DNA from 4 places in the Paenibacillus sp. ISL-20 genome. Region 4 is predicted to be linked to each of the others. Evidence: predicted binding sites of a transcription regulator. Region 4 holds the regulator's gene; each other region holds the start of a gene.

Region 1 (3,604 bases), 180 kb from region 4:
AGGCTTGCCGAATCGCTCACATCTCCGAACAATATCGCCCCAACGATGATATTGTCGCGAATTAATATTTTCTTATAGGTCTTGCGCCAATCATCTTTAGCGGTGATCACCGAGTGCTCGGCTTGCTCCATGAACTCGCCTGCAGAGAAGACATCCACACCGCTGATTTTCAGCTTCGTCGATACAATGCTTCCCTCGTAAGGCTTGCCTTCCACGCCGCATAGATGCTTCGCCAGTACCTGTCCCTGTTCGAACAATGGTGCAACCAGACCGTAGCACGCGCCCCGATGCTCGCAGCATTCGCCAACCGCATACACATCCAGCCAGGAAGTCTGAAGATAATCATTGACGACGATTCCCCGGTTCACTTCGATCCCGCTCGCTTTAGCGATCTCGGTGTTCGCTCTGATGCCCACTGCCATGACCACCAGGTCGGCATCAAGCTCATCCCCATCCTTGAACCGGAGTCCCGTGACTCTGGTATCTCCCAATATTTCGGTTGTTTGTTTACCTAATAAGAAGTTGATGCCCTGCTGTTCAAGCTCCCTTTTCAGCATGCCGGATGCCATCGAATCCAACTGGCTCTCCATCAAATCCTGCATAAGATGAACCACCGTCACCTCCATGCCCAGACTGACCAATCCCTTGGCAGCTTCCAGACCCAGAAGTCCCCCGCCAATGACAGCCGCTTTCTTGTACGCCTTAGCGGCTTGAAGCATCTGCGTGCAATCGGCAATGTTTCGGAAACCGATAACGCCTTCTTTGTCACTGCCCGGTACGGGTAAAATAAAGGGCTTCGAGCCCGTTGCTATCATGACTTTGTCATAAGGCACCGTCAATCCGTTATCGGCGGTCACGACCTTGCGTTCCCTATCGATGGCAGTTACAGTGGCATCCGTGTGCAGAGTGATGTGGTTATCCTCGTACCATTTCCAATCATTCAATACAATGTCATCCAAGGTTTTGCTGCCTTCCAACACATACGACAGCATGATGCGGTTATAATTCGGATGAGGCTCCTGTCCAATGACGGTGATGTCAAAATTTCCACCCAATTTAATGATTTGCTCGACCGTACTAATCCCGGCAATACCGTTGCCAATGACAACTAACTTTTCTCTCTTTATATTGGACATCGATTGATTCCTCCCCAACACATTTATCTAGATCGTGGTATTCCGTTGCTTTCACATAAATTATATCGTCTGACGGCATTAATTTTTGTGATATATTTCACATAAATCGTTAAAATTTAAAATAAAAATGCCAAATAACCCTGTCCGCATCGGAACAAGGTTATGATGAGGCATGCTCTATATAATATCGGCTTCCATATAGGCTCGTTCGCCGCTAGGAACCTTCAAATAAGGACGAATCCCGGCAAATCCCTTCGCGTCCAGGTTCACCCCGGTCATCCAGTTCCCCTCTAATAAACCTCGATCCGATTGCATAATGACGGCAGGTGCCTGGATATGCTCCTGATACAGAACGATGTCCGCTTGAATAGTCTTAAAGGCTTTTCCTTGTTCCACCAACGGTACGGCGCTGATATACGTAGGCACAAAATAATTTGCGATCACATCCAGCTCCTCCCCGTCAAAAAACGGCTCACTGCCAAGGAAAGGATGCAGCATTACGATTTTCTCATAGAGTGACCAGATGATCATCTGCAGAAATCTTCCCGTGCGTCCTATATTCTGCCCGGTGGACGCATGAAATCGATCGGTTTCATAACCAATGAACTTCCATCCGCCGGGGGCTTTGACCCATTTCTGAAACATATCAACAGCATCGGCACCGCTATGGCTAACGGATTCTGCAGATTCCGGGCTTGTTCCAGACGCAGCTAACCACAAGGAATCCGGCACATACTGGCTCAGCATCCGCTTGGTCTTCTCAAAAATATGAAGCACTTTTAATGAAGCGTTTTCAAGTTCTGAGATGTCCTCTTGTCCATAATGGAAACGGGAGATATACGTTCGCTTGGTCATAGGCTCGCCTCCTTGATATGCCGCTCTCGGTATTTACATCATATAGCAGCTGCCTCCGCTTGGTGCATGTCCACCTATTCTTGCCGTAAAGAAACAGGAATCATACTTCCATTTAGAAAAAAAACCCTGAAATGAGGATGTCTCATGCCAGGGTTTAATCATCAAGGGGAGTCTTAAGATGACTCATCTTTCGACCCATTGTTCTGCCCAGGATGCAATTTGCTCCATTACCGGACGTAATGCTTTGCCTTTTTCAGTCAGTTCATATTCAATACGTACCGGTGTTTCCGGATAGACATGACGAATCAAAATGCCTTCGCATTCCAAATCCTTCATCCGCTCGGAGAGCATCTTATCGCTCATGGACGGAATCAAATTCGAAATATCCTTAAAGCGCTTAGGCCCGCTCATCAACGTTTGAATAATCAAACCGTTCCACCGTTTGCCCAGAAAAGAAAATGCAGATTCAAAACGGGGACACATCGTAACATTTGTAACTTCCATATCCCTTCACCTCTTTACGAAGTCACCTTGTTTATAGAAATTCATAAGCTTAACTAAAAACCTAGAAAACTTACGAATTGTAAGTATGTTTCATTTTAGCACATTTCCGAGAAACTGAAAACCACCTAGCCCCTTTTTCCCATAAAATCAGCGCTTATCCCATAATATACGAGCCAAAATATCCAAATCTTTCTCGATCCAAGTGGATAATTTCCTATTATACAGTACCGCCGCTGGATGGAATAGAGGGAATATCTTATAGGTTTCCGCCGAGAACATGTAGCCCCTATCTGGATTCTCCGGATCGGTTGCTTGCTGGACCGGCCCCTCCATCAGTTTGCCGTGCAGCGATGTCACCGTTTCATGGCTTCCGATTAACCGGTGCAGCGCCGTATTTCCCATGGGTGCGATAATGTGCGGGCGAACCCATCGAATCTCTTCATCAAGCAAAGGTGCATGGGCCAATATTTCCGCCTTTGTCGGTGTGCGATTGGAACGGCTGATGACACTCTCGCCCGTGGACCTCACGATTACCTTTTCCTTATAAGGCCTGCTTCTCATGGCACTGGTAATATACACTTGCTCCCGGGTCAGGTTCAGGCGTTCCAGGTAGGCGTTCATCTCTTGTCCGGCCTGCCCTACAAAAGGTAAGCCTTCCAGAACCTCATGGGCCCCGGGTGCTTCTCCAATAAACATAATTTTGGCGAAGCGGACTCCTCTCCCGAGCAGGAAGCCCTCAACGGGTTGATGGGCCAGCTTGGCCTGGCATATGGCGATGGTTGCGGGATCTACAGGTGCGCTTTGTACTTCACTCATGTGTACAGCCCCCCCCTTCTTGTATATCATACAATACCCCATACTTAGGTATATTCTATCCCTAGCCGGCAAAAACATTTCCGTGAACATTCATCGTTAACGATAAAACGAGCCGCTCAAGGACTACACCCTGAACGACTCGTGAACTCATTGCTTTTTAAAAAATGCTGCTCATAGCTTAGACTAAAACGGGAAGCGCACGAACCGGCTGGCTGTTACCGAAGGTTTGCTTGCCTGCCGTGGAATAAGCCCAGTTAATCGCATTAGTGATCACTTTCAGCACTTCGGGGTTG
Region 2 (3,604 bases), on a different contig from region 4:
TCATCTCCAAAGCGCTGTGCCAATCTTCAAAGGCAAACATCGTTCTCCAGTAAAGCCAGAAATTCGAGGCAAAGAAATCCTCCGTGAATACATCGGTAATTTGCTTATCATACAAATCTTCGTTTCGAGTAAAGAATAACTTCACGATTTCCAGCGAAGCTTTTTCACTCAGAGCAAATTTTCCATCCGTATGGGCATCCTCGCCTCGGTTAACCGTGGCTCTCATTAGAGAATAGTTCGGATCTTTCTTGTTCAGCCAGTAAAACTCATCCAAAACCGATGCGTCTTCAATTTCAAGAGACGGAATAGTACGGAACAAATCCCACAAGCATTCAAAATGATCTTCCATTTCCCGTCCACCGCGAATAATAAAACCTTTATCGCTGTCATGAATTCCGTCGCAGGCACCTCCGGGAAGACTAAGCTCCTCCAGAATGTGAACCCGCTCTCCCTTCATTTGGCCGTCGCGCACAAGGAAGCACGCAGCTGCCAGAGAGCCTAAACCGGCTCCAACCAGATATGCTGATTTTTTGTCGACATCGACCGGTTTTTCCGGACGGGCAAACGCTTCATAATTACCATTGCTATAATACATTCCAGTCACCTCCGAATTGATTCTAGCAACTACATCATAAGAGAATATTCGGAGGTCTCCTATAGACAATGTCCGCCTAATGTCGAAACTTTCGACAAAAGCCTAATATTGTCTAATAATCGTGGTGCGATTTAAACTTTTCAAGCGCGAAAAAAATATCCCCTTGAATCAAAATGCTTAGCCGGTCCACAATCGCAGCGGGCTCTTCCTTCATCCCTTTAGCAATCCAATCCAGCATCAGCCCTACAAACGCATATTTATAAAAGTCAGCGATAAACGACTTATCATCATCCCTGATCGACATCGTAACAGCCTTTTCCTCAATAACCCCTATCAAAAGACTATAGGTTACGTTAAATAGATACCTTTCCAGCTGCTCTCGTTTAATCGAATGATAGACACTCGTCACAAACGCCTTGTTTTTCAGCACATACTCAAATATTTGCAATAGGCCCTGCTGCCACGTGTCATACGTTTTCTTGCCATCCAACGCTATGGTAGCCTCGCTTGTGCAAATCCACTCCACAAGATCATAAATATCCTTGAAATGATAATAAAACGTTTGGCGATTTACTTCGCAATCCTCAACAATATCAATAACGGTTATCTTATCAAGCGTTTTTTTCTCAAGCATTTTTTTTAGCGATAGGGCAAGCGCCTTTTTTGTTGTTTGTGCCATAAAACCCCTCCAATCAATAGCGTAATCATCCACACAGGCAATTATCAGATTATATATCTTCATTATAAAGGAACTCAACGCGAAAAAGCGGTATCCTTATGAGGCAAAATAAATGGGAAACACGCAGGAAGTCAAGAGATCGTAGCCCGGTGGCATCGGAATAAATAAAACCCAATACACATTGTGAAATAATTCACCACATAATTGATTGCTCTATATTACAATGAAGTGGACCTGACGAGGCTGACCGGAGGGAGGCAACCGGGGAAGAGCTGAGATTCGAAGAGTAAAGGTCACGCTCACGTTCCCTTTCGCTTCTCGCTTTCCTACGTTACGACCTCCTTTTTCGTTTGGCTCTTTATGGTCAACTAAATAGATATAGAGAAAATGGAGGGTTACACAGTGAAAAGGAAGTTTGCAGCAACGCTTATACTCATTCTCTCTTTCATGCTTGCTATCGCGGGATGCGGCAGCGGGAACCAGGATCAGAGTCAGGACAACACGAAAAAAGAAGAAGACCAAGAAACAGCCGTTTCGGGTGCGTCCCAAACCGGTTATACGCCGATCGATCAGCTCAAAGAAAAGTATGATATCATCATCGTCGGTGCAGGCGGAGCCGGTATGTCTGCTGCCCTTGAGGCAAAAGATAAAGGCATGAACCCGGTTATTTTTGAAAAAATGCCGATTGCCGGCGGGAATACCATAAAATCATCTTCGGGCATGAATGCTTCCGAAACCAAGTTCCAACAAGAACAGGGCATTAAAGACAACAACGATTTATTTTATGAAGAGACTTTAAAGGGCGGTCATGGAACCAACGACAAAGACATGCTTCGTTTCTTCGTTGACCATTCGGCAAGCGCGATCGATTGGCTGGATTCCATCGGGATTCGGTTGAACAATATCACCATTACGGGCGGCATGAACGAAAAGCGCACGCATCGTCCTGAGGACGGCTCGGCGGTAGGACAATACCTTGTCAACGGACTGGTAAAAAATGTCCAAGAACAAGAAATTCCGCTATTCATCAATGCCAAGGTAACGGATATTACAGAAAAAGACGGCAAGGTAAACGGCGTCAAAGTCATCTTCAACGAGAATGATGAGAAAAACATTGCAGCAGATGCCGTCGTTGTGACAACGGGCGGTTTCGGAGCCAATATGGACATGATCTCCGAAGTTCGGTCCGATCTGAAAGGTTACGTGACCACCAACCAGGAAGGCAGCACCGGTGACGGCATCACCATGATTGAAAAGCTCGGCGGTACAACGGTCGATATGGATCAAATCCAGGTTCACCCTACGGTGCAGCAGGAGAAATCTTATCTCATCGGGGAAGCCGTTCGGGGAGAAGGAGCCATCCTCGTGACCAGCCAAGGCCAACGTTTCACAAACGAGCTGGATACTCGGGACAACGTCACCGCCGCCATCAATAAGCTTCCTGAAAAATCGGCTTATCTTGTGTTCGATTCCGGGGTAAAATCCCGTGTCAAAGCGATTCAGCAATATGAGAAAATGGGCTTTGTCATTCACGGTGATTCGATCGAGGCTTTGGCCAAAGAAATGGGCGTTCCAGCTGATCAGCTTAAAGCCACACTGGATACATGGAACAGCGCGGTGAAGAACAATGAAGATACCGAATTCAACAGAACGACAGGCATGGATAACGACTTGTCCGGAGCGCCATACCATGCCATCCAAATCGCCCCCGGTATTCACTACACCATGGGCGGCGTAAAAATCAACACGAACACGGAAGTTTTGGATAAAGACGGCACGCCTATTCCAGGATTGTTTGCAGCCGGTGAACTAACAGGCGGATTGCACGGACAAAACCGGATCGGTGGCAACTCTGTTGCCGAGATCATTATTTTCGGCCGCCAAGCTGGCATCAAATCAGCTGAATTTGTGGGAGCACGGTAAGCTGTAGTCTGCATCCTTCATATGGCAAAACAACAAATGCTTGGTTTCGTCAGGATCCTCCAGTAGTCATCATTTTCAAAAACCATATTTACATTTCTATAAAAATAGATATAATAGGCATATGGATACCTTACAAACCATCAAAGCACTATCGAACGAGTCCCGGTTTAAAATCCTGGAGTGGCTGAAGCATCCGGAAGAACATTTTGATCCGCAGGATCACATGCCTTCTAAATGTGATTTTCAGGGCGGTATCTGCGTGGGCTCCATTTCGGATAAAACAGGACTCGCCCAGTCGGTCGTTTCTGGCTACTTGGTAAAATTGCAAAAGGCCGGTCTGCTGGAATCCCATCGAGCGGGCCAGTGGACATATTACAGACGTAATGAGGAGGGCATTCAGCGTTTTA
Region 3 (3,604 bases), on a different contig from region 4:
TCTTGAATTGGAGTGCATTCCCGATCTCTATGTCGGGCAAGGCCCGATGGCGGGACTTCATGCAGCGCTCAAGTCATCCCAAAGCACATGGAATATGGTCGCTGCGTGTGACATGCCTTATATCCAAGAACGTTTCCTTCGGGGACTGCTGGATCTGGCGAACAAGCAATACGCAGCCGATGCTGTAATCCCCGTGGTAGAAGGCAGGATGCATCCGCTTCTGGCGGTATATCGCAAAGTAACCGTAGAAGGCCTTGAGCACAGGTTGATTAAGGGACAACTGCGCATGGTGGAATGGGTGCAGGAGCTGAATGCCGTCTTTGTGCACGAGGAGCAATTAGAGGCAATGACGGGCCTTGATCCGCGCAGGATTTTATTTAATATGAACACGCCTGAGGAATATGAGGCAGCAGGCGGCCTGATGAGTTCCGACTTGTCAGAGGATAGATAGTAGAGTTTTATAGCAGTATCAAGGTACAAAGCCCGATGAAACCGGTACTCATCCTAAAAAAATAACCCCGCCAACTAAATGCTTGGCGGGGAATTTTAATATATTACTGCGCGCTAGCGATAATAAATCTGCCATCGGCAGTATACGCACAGCAGACGGGTTTATCCGCCGATCTGCGACATGCGCCGGACGGTGGGAGTATGGTTTTGTGCCTTTTTCTCGAGCGCGAGCGCCATTTCATGATTCAGCGGTTTATCGCCCAGCGCTTTGCGGAACAGGTTCGCCACCGCGGAAGGATCATCGACGACACGGCGCACGTTAAATTCGTCGGACCAGTATAGACAAGCCTTGATGTGGCCGTCCGCCGTCAGCCTGAGGCGGTTGCAGGAATCGCAGAAATGATCGCTGACCGGATGGATCAGACCGAAGGTTCCTGTAGCTCCAACCACCTTCATGTTGCGTGAAGGCCCATTGCCGGATGGTCCCTGCTCTTCTTGAATGGTCCAACCCGCCTCCTGGCACACTTCGGATACCCGGCTCAGCGGCAGATACGAATCTCGCCAGACATCGGATGCTTGGCCGATCGGCATATATTCAATAAAGCGGACATGGAGGGGACGATCGAGCGTTAGAGCGATAAAGTCGCGAATTTCGTCTTCATTGAAGCCCTTCATTAACACCATGTTCAGTTTGATCGGATCCAGGCCGGCTTCATAAGCGGCTTCAATGCCTTCCAGCACTTTATGCACCCGTCCGCCGCGCGTAATGCGCGCGTAACGCTCCTCATGAAGCGAATCCAGGCTGATGTTGATACGGGTGAGTCCCGCTTCCTTAAGCAGACGAGCTTTGGATGGGAGCATGATCCCGTTGGTGGTAAGTGATATATCTTGAATTCCTTCAATGGAAGCAATCATATGGACCAAGGATTCCAGATCCTTGCGCACCAGTGGTTCCCCGCCGGTAAGGCGTACTTTGGAGACGCCCATAGGGGCAAGGACGCGCACGATCGCTGCGATCTCTTCATAGCTCATAATCTGATCGTGAGGTTGGAATTCCATTCCTTCTTCCGGCATACAATAGACACAACGAAGATTGCATCGATCCGTCACCGAGATGCGAATATAATCATGGACCCGACCGAAAGAATCTTTAAGCGGTTCGATCATGGAAATCCCCCTTTATAGCATGCATGGTCACATTGTAGCCATTCCCCGAACGGGAGTCAATGCGCCGTTTGGGTCATGACGGCAGGACAAGCAGCGGCAAAACGGCCATTCTTTTGTGAGAAGAATCACAGTAAACGCTTACGGGATCCATTATATTGAAGCTGTGGACAAAAGCTTTCTCCCCTTGAAAGCGAGTAGTGACATTCTAGATTTCCGAAAGTTTCCTGATTTTTTCCGAAATTTTCGGAAATCATTTCTAACTGCTTTCATTAGGTGTTCATCTAAGATATACTGTCAAGGATATCACATCCAACAAGAAAGGTTACCAATAGGAGGTTCGATATGGCGATATCACCTGTTCAAACTTTGGAGGTGCCTGACGTCTGTCACAGATGGCTTGAAAACCGGGGGACGGTCTACGAGCTGCTGATTGATTTTTTGGGCAATTGGCCCAGCTTGTCTATGATTGCGGAATGGAGCCGCGGAAGTGGAATTAGCAAGGCTGCGGAGTGTTCGAAGGCCGGTGCGGAACTGATGACATATTTATGTGGACGCTCACCTGAGGAATTGGTTCGGATTTGCGAATATGAAGGGGCGGAATACCGCCGATTGCTTCAGCAGTCCAAACAGCGTCAGGCGGCAGAGTCTCATTATACGAAGGATGGATGCGCTCAGGATTTAGCCGATTGTTATGCATCCGTCGGTATTGCCTTTAATAAACTGCACGGGGAAGCGGACGATCATATAGCCATTGAACTGGAATTTATGACACTGCTTCATGACCGTATGCTGAACAATACGTATTGTGAACATAGCATGCTGCAATTGATGGAGGTTCAAGAGAAGTTTCTGGAGGAGCATCTGTTGTCATGGGTGCCATCCCTCTGCAAGGATCTGAAAGGATCCACGGAAAGTCCGCTTTATCAGTCGTTATTCAGTCTGCTGGAGGAGTTCCTTGCACAGGATCTGAACATGCTGAAGACGTGGAAGCATTCCAGGGAAGCTGTGCTGGTACATTAGCGAGCAAGACAACATCATAGTCGTCAACATCATAGTCATCAAAAAAAGCCCCGGTCTCCTATTATAGGAGGGCCGGGGCTTTGGTGTTCTACTTAATCTTCGATTCTTTTCTTGCTGAACTTCATCAGGAACTCGTACACGATAGGTACCACCACGAGCGTGAGCAGCGTCGAACTGATCAGACCGCCGATAACCGTAATGCCGAGACCTTTCGAGATGATGCCTGCGCTGCTCTCCCAACCGAATACGAGAGGCAGAAGAGCGCCGATCGTTGCGAGTGCCGTCATCAGGATTGGACGAAGACGGGTAGCGCCGGCTTCAAGCAGGGCTTCGCGTGTGCTCATTCCTTCGCGCTCCATATGGATTACGCGGTCGATCAATACAATTGCATTGGTCACGACGATACCGATCAGCATGAGCACGCCCATGAGTGCAGACACGTTCAGTGTCTCGCCTGTGATAAGCAAGCCGATAATGGCTCCGATGACAATGAACGGCAGCGAGAACAGGATGGCGAACGGTGCGAGACCGCCACCGAATGTAACCACAAGCACAAAGTATACAATCGCGATGGCTGCCAGCATGGCGAGTCCGAGCTGTCCGAAGGTTTCGTTGATTTGCTCTGTGACGCCTCCGAACTGGACAGATACGCCGTCTGGAAGCTCAAGCTTGTTTACTTCAGTCTCCAGGTTGGTGGAGGCCGATCCTACATCGCTGGACAGGATGTCGGCTGTGATGGTCACAACCATTTTCCCGTCGATGCGCATAATGGAGTCTGGAGTCGTTCCTTTTTCCACCTTGGCCACATCCTTGATCGGTACTTCGATACCGAGCGGGGAGGTGACAGTTTCGTTCTCGATTTCTTTTATACTCTTATAGGTCTTGCTGTCCGTCTCAATGTAAACATTGTAGGTCTTGTCCTCAATTTTGATTTCGGTCAAGACCGGACGTTCCCGTACCGGAGACA
Region 4 (3,604 bases):
CCTTCAACAGGTACGTTGTCATCCGTAAATTTCACCCATACCATACGATCTTGATTGTCCTGATCCTTCCCGCTTACCACCCAATAGTTATTATCCTCGCCCCACACCGATTTATAGGTCTTCCCGGACGTAACCAATTGGCCATGCTGTTTGGCGGCAACAATTGCCATTCTTTCTTCATTCCAAGTATCTTTCATAACATATGAATAATAGAGCTGTAGACCAAGCAGTAACAGCAGCACGCTGGACACACTCAGCAATATCCACTTCGTTTTTTTCTTCAAATCCGTCTTCCTCGCTCCCCTTGATTATTCCCTAGAGGGTTGTAAGACGCTCAAAGGCACGCTGCGCTTCCCGGCGGATACGTTCCTCATCGAGAGTAAGACTCGCGCCATTCTTCACTACCTGCTTACCGTCAACCCATACATGCTCAACATCCTTCGCACTAGCGGAGTAGATAGCATGAGAAATGTAATCCGTCTTCGGAAGAAAGTGCGCCTGATCCGTATTCAGTGCGATCATATCTGCTTTCATACCTACCGCAAGCGTACCGATATCCGCAAGGAAGGCTGACTTAGCTCCATACTCTGTACCCATCCGAAGCGCTTCAGATGCAGGAATTGCGGTTGGATCCCCGCTTATCCCTTTATGAATCAATGCCGCCAGACGCATCTCTTCAAACATATCCAGATTATTATTGCTCGCAGGTCCATCGGTACCCAATGACACGGTGACCCCGGCTTTCAGCAGTGCAGGCACGCGTGCAATGCCGCTGGCAAGCTTCAAATTGCTGCCTGGATTATGCGACACCATGACTTGATGCTTGGCCAGGATATCGATTTCTTCATCGGTCAGATGGACGGCATGCGCAAGCAGCGTTGGACGGGAGAACATGCCAAGCTTCTCCAAATGGGCGACAGGGCGAAGTCCGTAGTCATTTACATTCTGAGCTACTTCCGTTTCCGTTTCGGACATATGGGTATGCAAAGGCAGATTCAAATCATGGGATGCCTGAACGAATTTTTCGATGAAATCCGGCGGGCATGTATAAGGTGCATGCGGCGATATCATCGTCGTAATTCTCCCGTCAGCCTTGCCATGCCAGTCTTTCGCGAATGCAACCGCCTCATCCAGCTTCTGCTGCTGCACCTCAGGCGGACATAATCCAATCACACCGCGTGTCAGAACGCCGCGCATTCCTGAATCCTGCACAACCTTAGCAACCTGATCCATATGATCATACATATCCACAAACGTCGTGGTTCCACCTTTGATCATCTCCAGCACGGAGAGTGCGGTTCCCCAGTATACATCGTCGGCCGTGAATTTGGCTTCCATAGGCCACATTTTTTCCTGAAGCCATACCTGCAGTGCCAGATCGTCGCCATAACCGCGGAGCAGCGACATCGCTGCATGTCCGTGCGTGTTCACCAACCCAGGTAGGAAAAACAGATGAGTTCCGTCGATAATTTCTGTTCCCTCTTGGACGGGTGGCTCTTCTTCACCCAGGTAGGTTATCCGGTCATTCTCCACAACCATATATCCGCGTAACACGGATCTTCCTTCCTCTAGTACCGCAAACGTTCCGTTCTTAACCATCCACTTCGTTGTCGTCATGTGCTGCATCCTCCTTACCGTTATCCAAATAATAGGCCAAACTCTGCAAATCCGTAGTGAAATCAGCCGTATGAATCCGGATATGGGATGGGGCTTTCAGGATGGTTGGCGCAAAATTCAGGATAGCCTCGATGCCTGCGGCGATAAGCTGATTGGCTACATTCTGCGCTTCAAAATCCGGAACGGTGATTATCCCGATACGAATGCCGTACTCATGAACCGTCTTCTCCAGTTCCTCCATCGGCTGTACAACCAAATTGTTAATTTTCATACCAACTTTGGGAGAATACGAATCGAAAACCGCCACAATCTTCATATTGTCCTTCAGAAATGCATTGTAATTCGATAATGCATGTCCAAGATTACCGGCCCCAATCAATGCGACATTGATCTTCTGGTCCAGCTTTAGAATCTGGCGAATTTTCTCGATCAGATAAGATACGTCATATCCGATCCCTTTCCGTCCAAAATCACCGAAATACGCTAGGTCCTTACGAATTTGAGCAGGGTTGAGGTCCAGTTTTTGTCCCAGTTCCTGGGAGGAAACCGTGGAAACCTCCCTTTTCTGAAGCTCATTCAAATAGCGCAAGTATACAGGTAATCTGCGGACCACGGCTTCCGAAATTTTTTCCGATTTCATTCATGCTCCCCCTAAATAATAGGTTAATAACTACATTTTTTTGTGACCGATCATTTCGTTCATTGTTTCACTTTTATTCAGCTTGGTTCTCTACGCCTGCCTCTTCCTGCAGCCATTCCGAAATTCGGGGAACGATCCCCTCTGTCGGCATATGCTCCATCTTCGGCCCCGGCAAAGAATATAAGAAATATTTCCCGTAATAGGATTCAATGACCCGGGTATCGTAGACAATGACAATCCCCTTATCTTGCGCGGTCCGCACCAGTCGGCCAAATCCCTGTTTGAAGCGAATGACCGCTTGCGGAACCGAAAGCTTCATGAACGGGTTCTTCTTCTGCTGCTGCAGCAATTCGCTCTTGGCTTCGACCAAGGGATGATTCGGCGGCTGGAACGGCAGCCGGACGATCGCAAGGCAAGTGAGCGCCTCACCAGGTATGTCTACCCCTTCCCAGAAGGAGCTGGTACCCAGCAGGACCGAAGCGCTGGTATCCTGGAATCTCCGGATTAACTTGGTACGGCTGGTTCCGTCCATCCCTTGTCCCAGTACCGTAATATCGCTGGATGCCAGCGCCTCCTTCAACGGCTCGTGCACCTGACGCAGCATGCGGTACGAGGTGAACAGCACAAGCATGCGGCCATGCGTAGCGATTGCCGTATCGGCCAATGATTGCACAAGTGTATTCACAAAGAGTGCATCCCCGACCGAGCCCTTCACGCTCGGAAAATCGCGCGGCACGACAAGGAGGGCCTGCTCCCTGTAATTAAACGGGGATGGCAGCAGAACCGTGTTCAGGTTGCCGCTATCTGCCGCTTCCTGAAGACCCAAGTTCTCGATCATGAACTGAAACGATTTATCCACCGACAAGGTCGCCGATGTCAGGATCACGCTTTGTTTCTTGTCAAAAAACAATTCCTTCAAGTGGGTGCTTACATCGACAGGCACTGCATAAAGCTGCATCGATTTGCCGCGGAAATTCCCGTTAGCCTCCATCCAGTATACCGTGCCTTCATCATTCAGAGCCATGAAGGACCTCAGGTCCTCGCGGTGTGCGGCCAGGTCCTTAAACAGACCCGATAGGTCTGTTAACAGACTGTCCGCGCTGTAGTCGTCCAGATCTTCCTTCATTTCGGCGATCAGCTTGTCACCCTTGCGAACGACATCGCCTAGCGTCACATGAATTTGATGCTCCAGCTCGGCCAGCGAATCCCAATCCTTCGGCTTCTTCAGAGGCGATAAGCGAAGCGAGAATTGACCGGCATCCCCTGGAGTCGCGTCTCCGCGTTCCGGAAGCAGTCCGAACAATTGATCGCTGAGCCGGTCCCAATTCTCTTTTGCGGTGATCAGAT

What was found. The regulator Rex, encoded in region 4, represses fermentation and respiration genes when NADH is low (regulators of the CRP and FNR family bind a similar motif). The targets are predictions, from matches to a motif close to TTGTGAAATATTTCACAA.
Region 1: a site for Rex is predicted at 1,222-1,239, ahead of nirB (nitrite reductase large subunit NirB). Genes of this name have one in related genera too.
Region 2: a site for Rex is predicted at 1,456-1,473, ahead of J7E85_RS08090 (flavocytochrome c). Genes of this name have one in related genera too.
Region 3: a site for Rex is predicted at 1,731-1,748, ahead of J7E85_RS22095 (TorD/DmsD family molecular chaperone). Genes of this name have one in related genera too.

Annotation. Positions count from the first base shown of each region.
Region 1 is NZ_JAGGRD010000009.1:212,956-216,559, forward strand. Features, by position in the region: gene nirB (nitrite reductase large subunit NirB) at 1-1,136, opposite strand, end outside; gene J7E85_RS06480 (hypothetical protein) at 1,314-1,991, opposite strand; gene J7E85_RS06485 (winged helix-turn-helix transcriptional regulator) at 2,175-2,495, opposite strand; gene J7E85_RS06490 (uracil-DNA glycosylase) at 2,643-3,311, opposite strand; gene J7E85_RS06495 (ThuA domain-containing protein) at 3,490-3,604, opposite strand, start outside.
Region 2 is NZ_JAGGRD010000011.1:72,389-75,992, reverse strand. Features, by position in the region: gene J7E85_RS08100 (oleate hydratase) at 1-595, opposite strand, end outside; gene J7E85_RS08095 (TetR-like C-terminal domain-containing protein) at 708-1,274, opposite strand; gene J7E85_RS08090 (flavocytochrome c) at 1,677-3,197, shown strand; gene J7E85_RS08085 (ArsR/SmtB family transcription factor) at 3,319-3,604, shown strand, end outside.
Region 3 is NZ_JAGGRD010000036.1:278,189-281,792, forward strand. Features, by position in the region: gene mobA (molybdenum cofactor guanylyltransferase) at 1-451, shown strand, start outside; gene moaA (GTP 3',8-cyclase MoaA) at 613-1,617, opposite strand; gene J7E85_RS22095 (TorD/DmsD family molecular chaperone) at 1,960-2,637, shown strand; gene J7E85_RS22100 (efflux RND transporter permease subunit) at 2,730-3,604, opposite strand, start outside.
Region 4 is NZ_JAGGRD010000009.1:37,910-41,513, forward strand. Features, by position in the region: gene J7E85_RS05545 (cell wall elongation regulator TseB-like domain-containing protein) at 1-284, opposite strand, end outside; gene J7E85_RS05550 (amidohydrolase) at 316-1,617, opposite strand; gene J7E85_RS05555 (redox-sensing transcriptional repressor Rex) at 1,592-2,257, opposite strand; gene dinG (ATP-dependent DNA helicase DinG) at 2,331-3,604, opposite strand, start outside.